DNA from 2 places in the Streptococcus sp. HMSC071D03 genome. Region 1 is predicted to be linked to the other one. Evidence: predicted binding sites of a transcription regulator. Region 1 holds the regulator's gene; the other holds the start of a gene.

Evidence for each region. Region 1 encodes Rex, which represses fermentation and respiration genes when NADH is low (regulators of the CRP and FNR family bind a similar motif). Its sites were predicted from a motif close to TTGTGAANTANTTCACAA; they were not measured.
Region 2: adhP (alcohol dehydrogenase AdhP) is a predicted target of Rex. The motif match lies at 1,809-1,826, and genes of this name have one in related genera.

Annotation. Positions count from the first base shown of each region.
Region 1 covers NZ_KV807695.1:2,081-6,298, reverse strand. Annotated here, with positions in the region: gene HMPREF2837_RS00685 (ribose-phosphate diphosphokinase) at 1-47, shown strand, start outside; gene HMPREF2837_RS00680 (cysteine desulfurase family protein) at 63-1,178, shown strand; gene HMPREF2837_RS00675 (DUF1831 domain-containing protein) at 1,183-1,530, shown strand; gene HMPREF2837_RS00670 (DUF4649 family protein) at 1,540-1,755, shown strand; gene HMPREF2837_RS00665 (redox-sensing transcriptional repressor Rex) at 1,837-2,478, shown strand; gene HMPREF2837_RS00660 (gamma-glutamyl-gamma-aminobutyrate hydrolase family protein) at 2,494-3,183, shown strand; gene radC (RadC family protein) at 3,306-3,986, opposite strand; gene HMPREF2837_RS00650 (O-acetylhomoserine aminocarboxypropyltransferase/cysteine synthase family protein) at 4,050-4,218, opposite strand, start outside.
Region 2 covers NZ_KV807802.1:26,180-30,397, reverse strand. Annotated here, with positions in the region: gene thrC (threonine synthase) at 1-207, opposite strand, end outside; gene HMPREF2837_RS09015 (glutamate-cysteine ligase family protein) at 282-1,559, opposite strand; gene adhP (alcohol dehydrogenase AdhP) at 1,929-2,948, shown strand; gene HMPREF2837_RS09005 (PTS sugar transporter subunit IIB) at 3,491-4,218, shown strand, end outside.

The DNA of each region.
Region 1 (4,218 bases):
TGGTTCGTATTCATGAAAGAAAACCAGTTAGTCCACTATTTAAATAGAAATTAGGTGAATTTTTGATTTATTTGGATAATGCTGCAACGACTCCGATGTCTTCAGTAGCTATCTCAGCAATGACTCAAGTCATGCAAAAAACTTATGGCAACCCTTCTAGTATTCATGGACATGGGCGCCAAGCAGGTAAACTATTACGAGAATCTCGTCAAGAACTAGCAAGTTTACTAGGAACAAAGCCACAACATATATTCTTTACCACTGGTGGTACTGAAAGCAATAATACTGCTATCATCGGCTACTGCCTTCGCCATCAAAATCGTGGAAAGCACATTATCACTACTGCGATTGAGCACCATGCTGTTCTAGAACCCATCAAATACTTGGTTGAAAATTTTGGTTTTGAAGTGACTATTTTACAGCCTGAACATCAAGAAATCACTGCAGACCAAGTCAAAAATGCACTGCGTGAAGATACCATTCTTGTTTCTACTATGTTTGCCAACAATGAAACGGGTACACTGTTACCTATTGCTGAAATTGGTGAGGTTCTAAAAAATCATCCAGCCGTCTATCATGTCGATGCAGTTCAGGCAATCGGTAAATTAGAGATACTTCCCGAAGAATTGGGAATTGATTTTCTCAGTGCTTCTGCACACAAATTTTATGGTCCAAAAGGAGTTGGTTTTCTCTATGCTGCATCTACAGATTTTGATTCCTACCTTCATGGTGGTGATCAAGAGCAGAAAAAAAGAGCAGGAACAGAAAATCTTCCTGCCATTGTAGGAATGGTAGCAGCTCTAAAGGATGATCTTGAAAACCAAGCACAAAACTTTAAAAAGGTTCAAAAACTAAAAGACACATTCTTAAATGAAATTGCTGGGACAGACTATTACCTCAATCAAGGGAAAAACCAGCTACCTTATGTCCTTAATATTGGATTCCCAGGTCAACGTAATGATCTACTACTCCTTCGTCTAGATCTTGAAGGTATTTCTATTTCAACTGGCTCTGCTTGTACTGCAGGTGTCGTTCAGGTTAGTCATGTTCTTCAGGCTTTCTACGGTGAAGACTCTCCTCGCTTACACGAATCCGTTCGCGTCAGCATTTCACCTCAAAATACAGGGCAAGAAATAATCACTCTCGCACAAACTCTAAAAGAAATCATTGGAGGTTAACTCAATGGCATTCGAAAAAACCATTAGTCTTAAAAATTGCCGTTATAATTACACACTTAGCCCAACCGTCAAAAAGTTCACTCTAAAAGATAACACTTTTTTTGAAACTAAGGTTGGTAACTATGAACTAACGCGTCTTCTTGAAAAAGTTCCAAATAGTGGGGAAGGTTTCCAACTTAAGATTATCATCAACAAAGACTTAACAGGTGCAAAAATCAACATCACTGATAAATTTGGTCTACGTTTAGTCGATATCTTTAAGTCAGAAGAAACTCATATCCACCAAGAGAAATTTTACTTCTTGATGGATAGTCTTGTTGAACGTGATGTATTTACTAAAAGCGAAAGATAGAAGGCAATCATGTTTCGATTAACTTACAAAGATACCTATCAAGTCGATCGCGTTTTAGAATACGAAGATTATGAAGCACTCATGCTATCACTTTCAGGCTGTGTGACTCTTCCAGATACTACTGTCATTACTTCTCTGACCTATAATGGAAAAGAAATCTATCAGGGGCTTCTGGGAAATCTCTATCGTTTTCTATCTCACTATGATTTTACGAAGATAAGCTAAGATTTTTCTTAGTTTTTTCTTATTTTTGTTGATTTTTTCACAATCTTTCTATAAAATAGTATTTAGAAAGGTTGTGATTTTGTGAAAGAAAAACAGTCTGCTATTCCAAAAGCAACAGCAAAGAGACTTTCTCTTTATTATCGTATCTTCAAAAGATTTAATTCCGAAAAGATTGAAAGAGCAAACTCAAAACAAATTGCCGAGGCGATTGGAATTGATTCTGCTACTGTTCGACGAGACTTCTCCTACTTTGGCGAACTTGGTCGTCGTGGTTTTGGCTATGATGTTAAAAAGCTAATGACCTTTTTTGCTGATCTTCTGAATGATAATTCGATTACAAATGTCATGCTTGTTGGTATTGGTAACATGGGACATGCCCTACTCCACTACCGCTTCCATGAACGCAATAAAATGAAAATCATTATGGCTTTTGATTTGGACGATCATCCTGAAGTTGGAACACAAACTCCTGATGGAATCCCAATTTATGGAATTTCCCAAATCAAGGATAAAATAAAGAATGCAGATGTTAAAACTGCAATCTTAACAGTTCCGAGTGTCAAATCACAAGAAGTAGCTAATCTCCTTGTCGAAGCAGGTATTAAAGGAATTTTAAGCTTTTCACCCGTTCATCTCCAACTACCAAAAGATGTGGTAGCTCAGTATGTAGATTTAACTAGTGAATTGCAAACTCTCCTCTATTTCATGAGAAAAGAGGATTAGAAAGCGAAAGCATTTATGAAAAAACCAGTTATTGGGATTACAGGAAACGAAAAAGCTCATCCTGATGATGAGTTGATGATGAGTTATTGTATCAAGGGGGTTGTCGAAGGTGTCAAAGAAGCAGGTGGTATACCTCTTATTTTACCCATCGGTGATGAAGACATGGCTCGTGCTTATGTTTCAATGGTAGATAAGCTCATCCTTACTGGTGGGCAAAATGTCGATCCTAAGTTTTATGATGAAGAAAAGACCATTGATAGTGATGACTACCACTTACAAAGAGATATCTTTGAGTTAGCTCTGATAAAAGAAGCTATCCAGCAAAATAAAGCCATTTTTTCTGTTTGTCGTGGGACTCAACTCTTTAATGTTGCTATGGGTGGTACCTTATTTCAAGATATTGAAGACCACTGGCAAGACTCTACTGCCGAATACACCACTCAGCGCTTGGCAACAGAGCCAGATAACATTCTTAGAGAAATTTACGGGGAAATTTCCCATATCAATTCATTCCACCACCAGAGCATTAAGGACTTGGCTCCTAATCTCAAGGTTATCGCCTATGATCCAAAAGATAACATTATCGAGGCTGTAATGACAACTGATCAGATTCGCTTTCTCGGTGTTCAATGGCATCCTGAGAGTCTCTATGAAAATCGTCCCAAGGATAAAAAGCTCTTTGACTATGTCGTAAATAAATTGTAAGTGGCTGCCTCAAAAGGGTTTCAAAAAGAAAAAGGCATTATTTCAGGTGTTCAAAAAGCTCGAAATGATGCTTTTTATTATGTAATTATTTCCCATAGAGATGCGTTTTGTATTAAATTCATTTATATGAGGTCCGTCTTCTCACGATAACTAAAATAATCGGAGTGTGAAACAATTAGATGGTCCAATAAGACCAAACCCATTAACTCACAGGCTTCTTTGACAAGCTTCGTAACATGGTCATCATTTCTACTTGGCATGACAGCACCAGATGGATGATTATGAACCAGTATCATAGATGTTGCCATATGCTTCAAAGCATAGTGGAGAATTTCCCGTGGTTCAGCAATACTTCTAGTAGCTGAGCCGATAAAAATGGTTTGCTGATGAATGATTTGATTTTGAGTATTCAGATAGAGCGCCACCAGGTGCTCTTGTTTTTTATCTCCCAGTTCAGCTTGCATCTTTTTAGCCAGTCTTTGACTACTGAGGATACTCTCTGCCTCAATGGTTTCTTGTTTGTGAATACGACTTCCCAGCTCAATCATCGCTTGCAACTCAATAGCTTTCACTCTACCAATACCTGATAATCCCTGTAGTTCTTGTAGTGTCATTTTTTTCAAATCAGTTAAGCAATTTAATTGATTCAATACTTTTTGTGCAATTTCAAAAACAGTAGATTGGCGTGTCCCCGTTCTGAGTAAAATAGCTAGTAATTCCTGATTACTCAAACTCTCTACTCCTTCTGTCACCAGTCGTTCTCTTGGCAAGAGCGAATCTTCTTGAAATGAAATACTATACATAAAAATCCTCCTCACTTTATTATTCGTGAGAAGGAGCTTAAACCAGATAAATTTTATCTATTTTTAAATATTTTCAAGAGCAAGACGCAAATCTTCAATCAAATCATCAACATTTTCAAGACCAATTGATAGACGGATTTGATTTTTTGTTACTCCTGCTGCTTCTAAATCTGAGTCAGACAACTGGGCATGAGTGGTAGTTGCTGGATGAACCACCAATGATTTTGCATCT
Region 2 (4,218 bases), on a different contig from region 1:
TGCTGTAAAGTCATCCAAGAAAGCTGACAAGACAAGCTTAGCTACTTCTTGGTAAGAAGCGTCTTTTAATGTTTCAAAATCCAAATCAACCTTTGGATAGCTAACTGGAGTAAATAAGCCCCCATCTGTTGCCAAACCTTGCAAAATCGCTTGGCTGGCTGTTACGGTATTGTTCGCATCACGCGTTGATTGATAAACTAATGTCATAAATCTCTATCCTTTATCTATAGTCTTATTCATTATAACATGATTTTTCAGAAAATTCTTCCTTTATAGGAAAATTATAGGTCTAATTCTTCTTTCAAAGGCACTAAATAAGTCATTTCACTCTGACCTCTCATCTCAAGTCCTTGCTCTGCTATAGCTAGCAAGTCTTTGGAGAACTGGACAATCCCAGCTGTTTCTTCATCTGTGAGGTGTTTCTTAGAAAATTGTCTTCTCAAAGACTTGTAGTCACGACCAAATCTCTCAAAGAAAGGAGCTGTTTCTAGGTAAGCTTCAAGCTTGTCAAGATTCACCAACAAGCCTAAATGAAAGGCTGCCGAAGCAAAGGTTCGGTCTAGCGGTTGTGTACAAACACTACGAAATTCAACAGTCCCTCGTGTTGTCAAGTCTTGAAACTGGTAGCTTCGATGACTCGAAAAATCTTTTTCCTCTGGAACTATACTAACTTCTTTCCTATTAATCCCAAAAGCCCTAATCTGACTTGTAGACAGATAATCTTTCGCTCGAATCGGAGAAAAATAGTAGGTTTCCCCATCTCGTTCTGCTGTAAAAATCGCAGAGTGGTCTAGATAATCAAAAAAATCATCCTCATCTTTGAAGAGTCTGGCATTGACACCAACATTCTCTGGATAAATCCCATGCATGGAGTCTTCCCAAAAGATATCTCGTGAAATCTGGGTGTCCCAGTCTGCTCCAGAAAACTGAGAATTGGCAAACAAGTAGGCTTTGGCTGCCTCAAGCTGAGTGAATGCATTAATGACACGTAGGTAGTTAGCAGTCGATACATCCAACTGAACTTGACTACCACAGATAAAGGCTCCATATTGTGGAAAATCATGCAAAGAAACGGACTCCTGATTGTTGCCCATCTTCAGATAGTCCATTAACATCTGGTATCGTGGATAAGCGACAGGTCTATTATCATTGCTATCCCAGTTTGGGTGAATCCCCCAACCCTGGATAGCATGATTCTTTTCGCCTAGCTTTTCTTGGATTACCTTCATATAAGTCTCAAAACGGCCTTCGATCTCTTGGATATTCCGAGCTCGACCAAAGGCAAACTCAAGTGTTGTGTAGGAAACCTCAAACAAAATACGATCTTGACTCACCGGTTCTACAAGCTGAATCGGATTTCCATCCTGGTCCTCCTTTTCAACTTTCAGACTGAGAGCATCAACCAAAAAATGCATCAAGTCCTTGCTGACTTCAATATCTGTAGGTTGGCCTTTCTTATGAACGATCGGAAACTCCAACTCAATACCGATGTAGAGATCTGGATTTTCTTTGATATTCTTTAAATAGCGGTCTTTTAATAACTGAACTGAAGGGGACATACATACCTCTCATTCTAACTTCTCATACTAGAAAACAAATTACTCTCTATTATACCAAAAAGTCCTAGAGAAGGACCTTAGAAAATCTGTTTGCAAGCTCGCTCCCTAGATTTAAGACCAAATAACTTCCTCATTATATGAAATTTTATGATAAGACGTCAGATGTCATTGTTCAATTTTCACAGTCTCATCAACCGGTTAAGCGATTACATATGTTTTTGCATCAAATCCCTTGTATTATATTAAATATAGTGATATAATTCACATATAGACAAAAAAGAGGGCAGTTCAAATTCGACTTCACTTGAAAGCTTTTCAAGCCAAGCCCCTTTTCCTCTGCACCTCAACGACTAATCAAGGAGGATAGCTATGAAAGCTGTTGTTGTAAATCCAGAAAGCACTGGTGTTGCTATTGAAGAAAAAGTGCTCCGTCCGCTCGAAACTGGGGAAGCTCTTGTAGAAGTTGAGTACTGTGGTGTCTGCCACACTGACCTCCACGTTGCACATGGTGACTTTGGTAAAGTTCCAGGACGCGTTCTCGGTCACGAAGGTATCGGTATCGTCAAAGAAGTTGCTCCTGATGTTAAAAGCCTCAAAGTTGGCGACCGTGTCAGCGTAGCTTGGTTCTTTGAAGGCTGTGGTATGTGTGAATACTGTACAACTGGACGCGAAACTCTTTGCCGTTCCGTAAAAAATGCAGGATACTCAGTAGATGGTGGTATGGCAGAACAATGTATCGTAACTGCAGATTATGCCGTTAAGGTTCCAGAAGGTCTCGATCCAGCCCAAGCTTCTTCTATCACTTGTGCCGGTGTTACCACATACAAGGCTATCAAAGAAGCAAAAGTTGAGCCAGGTCAATGGGTTATCCTCTATGGTGCTGGAGGTCTTGGTAACTTGGCTGTTCAATACGCTAAAAAAGTGTTCAACGCTCACGTTATCGCAGTAGATATTAACAACGATAAACTTGCCCTAGCTAAAGAAGTTGGTGCAGATATCGTGATTAACGGTCTTGAAGTCGAAGATGTCCCAGGCCTTATCAAAGAAAAGACAAACGGTGGTGCTCACTCAGCTGTCGTAACAGCTGTATCAAAAGTTGCCTTTAACCAAGCAGTTGACTCTGTTCGTGCAGGCGGTCGTGTAATAGCTGTCGGTCTCCCATCTGAAATGATGGATCTTAGCATCGTCAAAACAGTTCTTGACGGTATCCAAGTCATCGGTTCTCTCGTTGGAACACGTAAAGATTTGGAAGAAGCCTTCCAATTTGGTGCTGAAGGTCTGGTTGTACCAATCGTTCAAAAACGCCCTGTCGAAGATGCCATTGCTGTCTTTGATGAAATGGCTGCTGGAACCATCCAAGGTCGTATGGTTCTAGACTTTACTCATTAAGATAAATAATAAATGCCAAAACGAGGTAGGGACAGAAAATCCCACCTCGTTTTTTTAGCAATAATACTCTTCGAAAATCAAATTCAAACCACGTCATCGTCCCCTTGCCGTACTCAAGTACATCTTGCGGCTAGCTTCCTAGTTTGCTCTTTGATTTTCATTGAGTATAACATTTTGATACGACAACTAATTGGACTTGGGGCATTTTTTAGACGCCCAAGAGCACTAGTGAAGAAAACGTCATTTTTCTAGACAAATTCTACAAACAGCGGATTGTTGAAACATCAGGGACCGGGACTAGAAAGTCGTGAGTTAATTCATTGACCTCTGCCCACCCATTTTTTATATTAAATTTTTTTACCATTTTATAGACGATTTCACAAAAAAGTTTATATATCAATATCTGTAAAGATAGAGCTTTGGGATTTTTTTCACTCTTTATTATAATTAGTTGCTTTTTTTCTGAAAACGATTTATACTTAAGGAGTCTTAAAGTTTTCTTAAACTAAGAGTCAAACATTTTATAAGGAGGAATGACAATAATGAGTATCGGAATCATTATTGCGAGCCACGGTGAATTTGCCGCGGGTATTCATCAGTCAGGATCTATGATCTTTGGTGAACAAGAAAAGGTTCAAGTTGTAACCTTTATGCCAAACGAAGGTCCAGATGATTTATACGCCAAGTTCAACAATGCTGTGGCTGCATTTGACGCAGAAGATGAGGTTCTAGTCTTGGCTGACCTTTGGAGTGGGTCTCCATTTAACCAAGCTAGCCGCGTAATGGGAGAAAACCCTGAGCGTAAATTTGCCATCATCACAGGACTTAACTTACCGATGTTAATCCAAGCATATACAGAGCGCCTCATGGACGCTAATGCCGGAGTGGCTAAAGTTGCTGCGAACATCATTAAAGAAGCCAAAGATGGCATCAAGGCTCTTCCAGAAGAACTAAATCCAGCTGAGGAAGTTGCTACTGCTGCAACTGCTCCAGTTGCCCAAGCCGCTATTCCAGAAGGAACAGTTATCGGAGACGGTAAATTGAAAATCAATCTTGCACGTCTTGACACTCGTCTCCTTCACGGACAAGTAGCAACTGCTTGGACACCAGATTCAAAAGCTAACCGTATCATCGTTGCTTCAGATAACGTTGCTAAAGATGACCTTCGTAAAGAATTGATCAAACAAGCAGCTCCAAACGGAGTGAAGGCTAACGTTGTTCCAATCCAAAAATTGATTGAAGTTGCAAAAGACCCTCGTTTTGGTGAAAC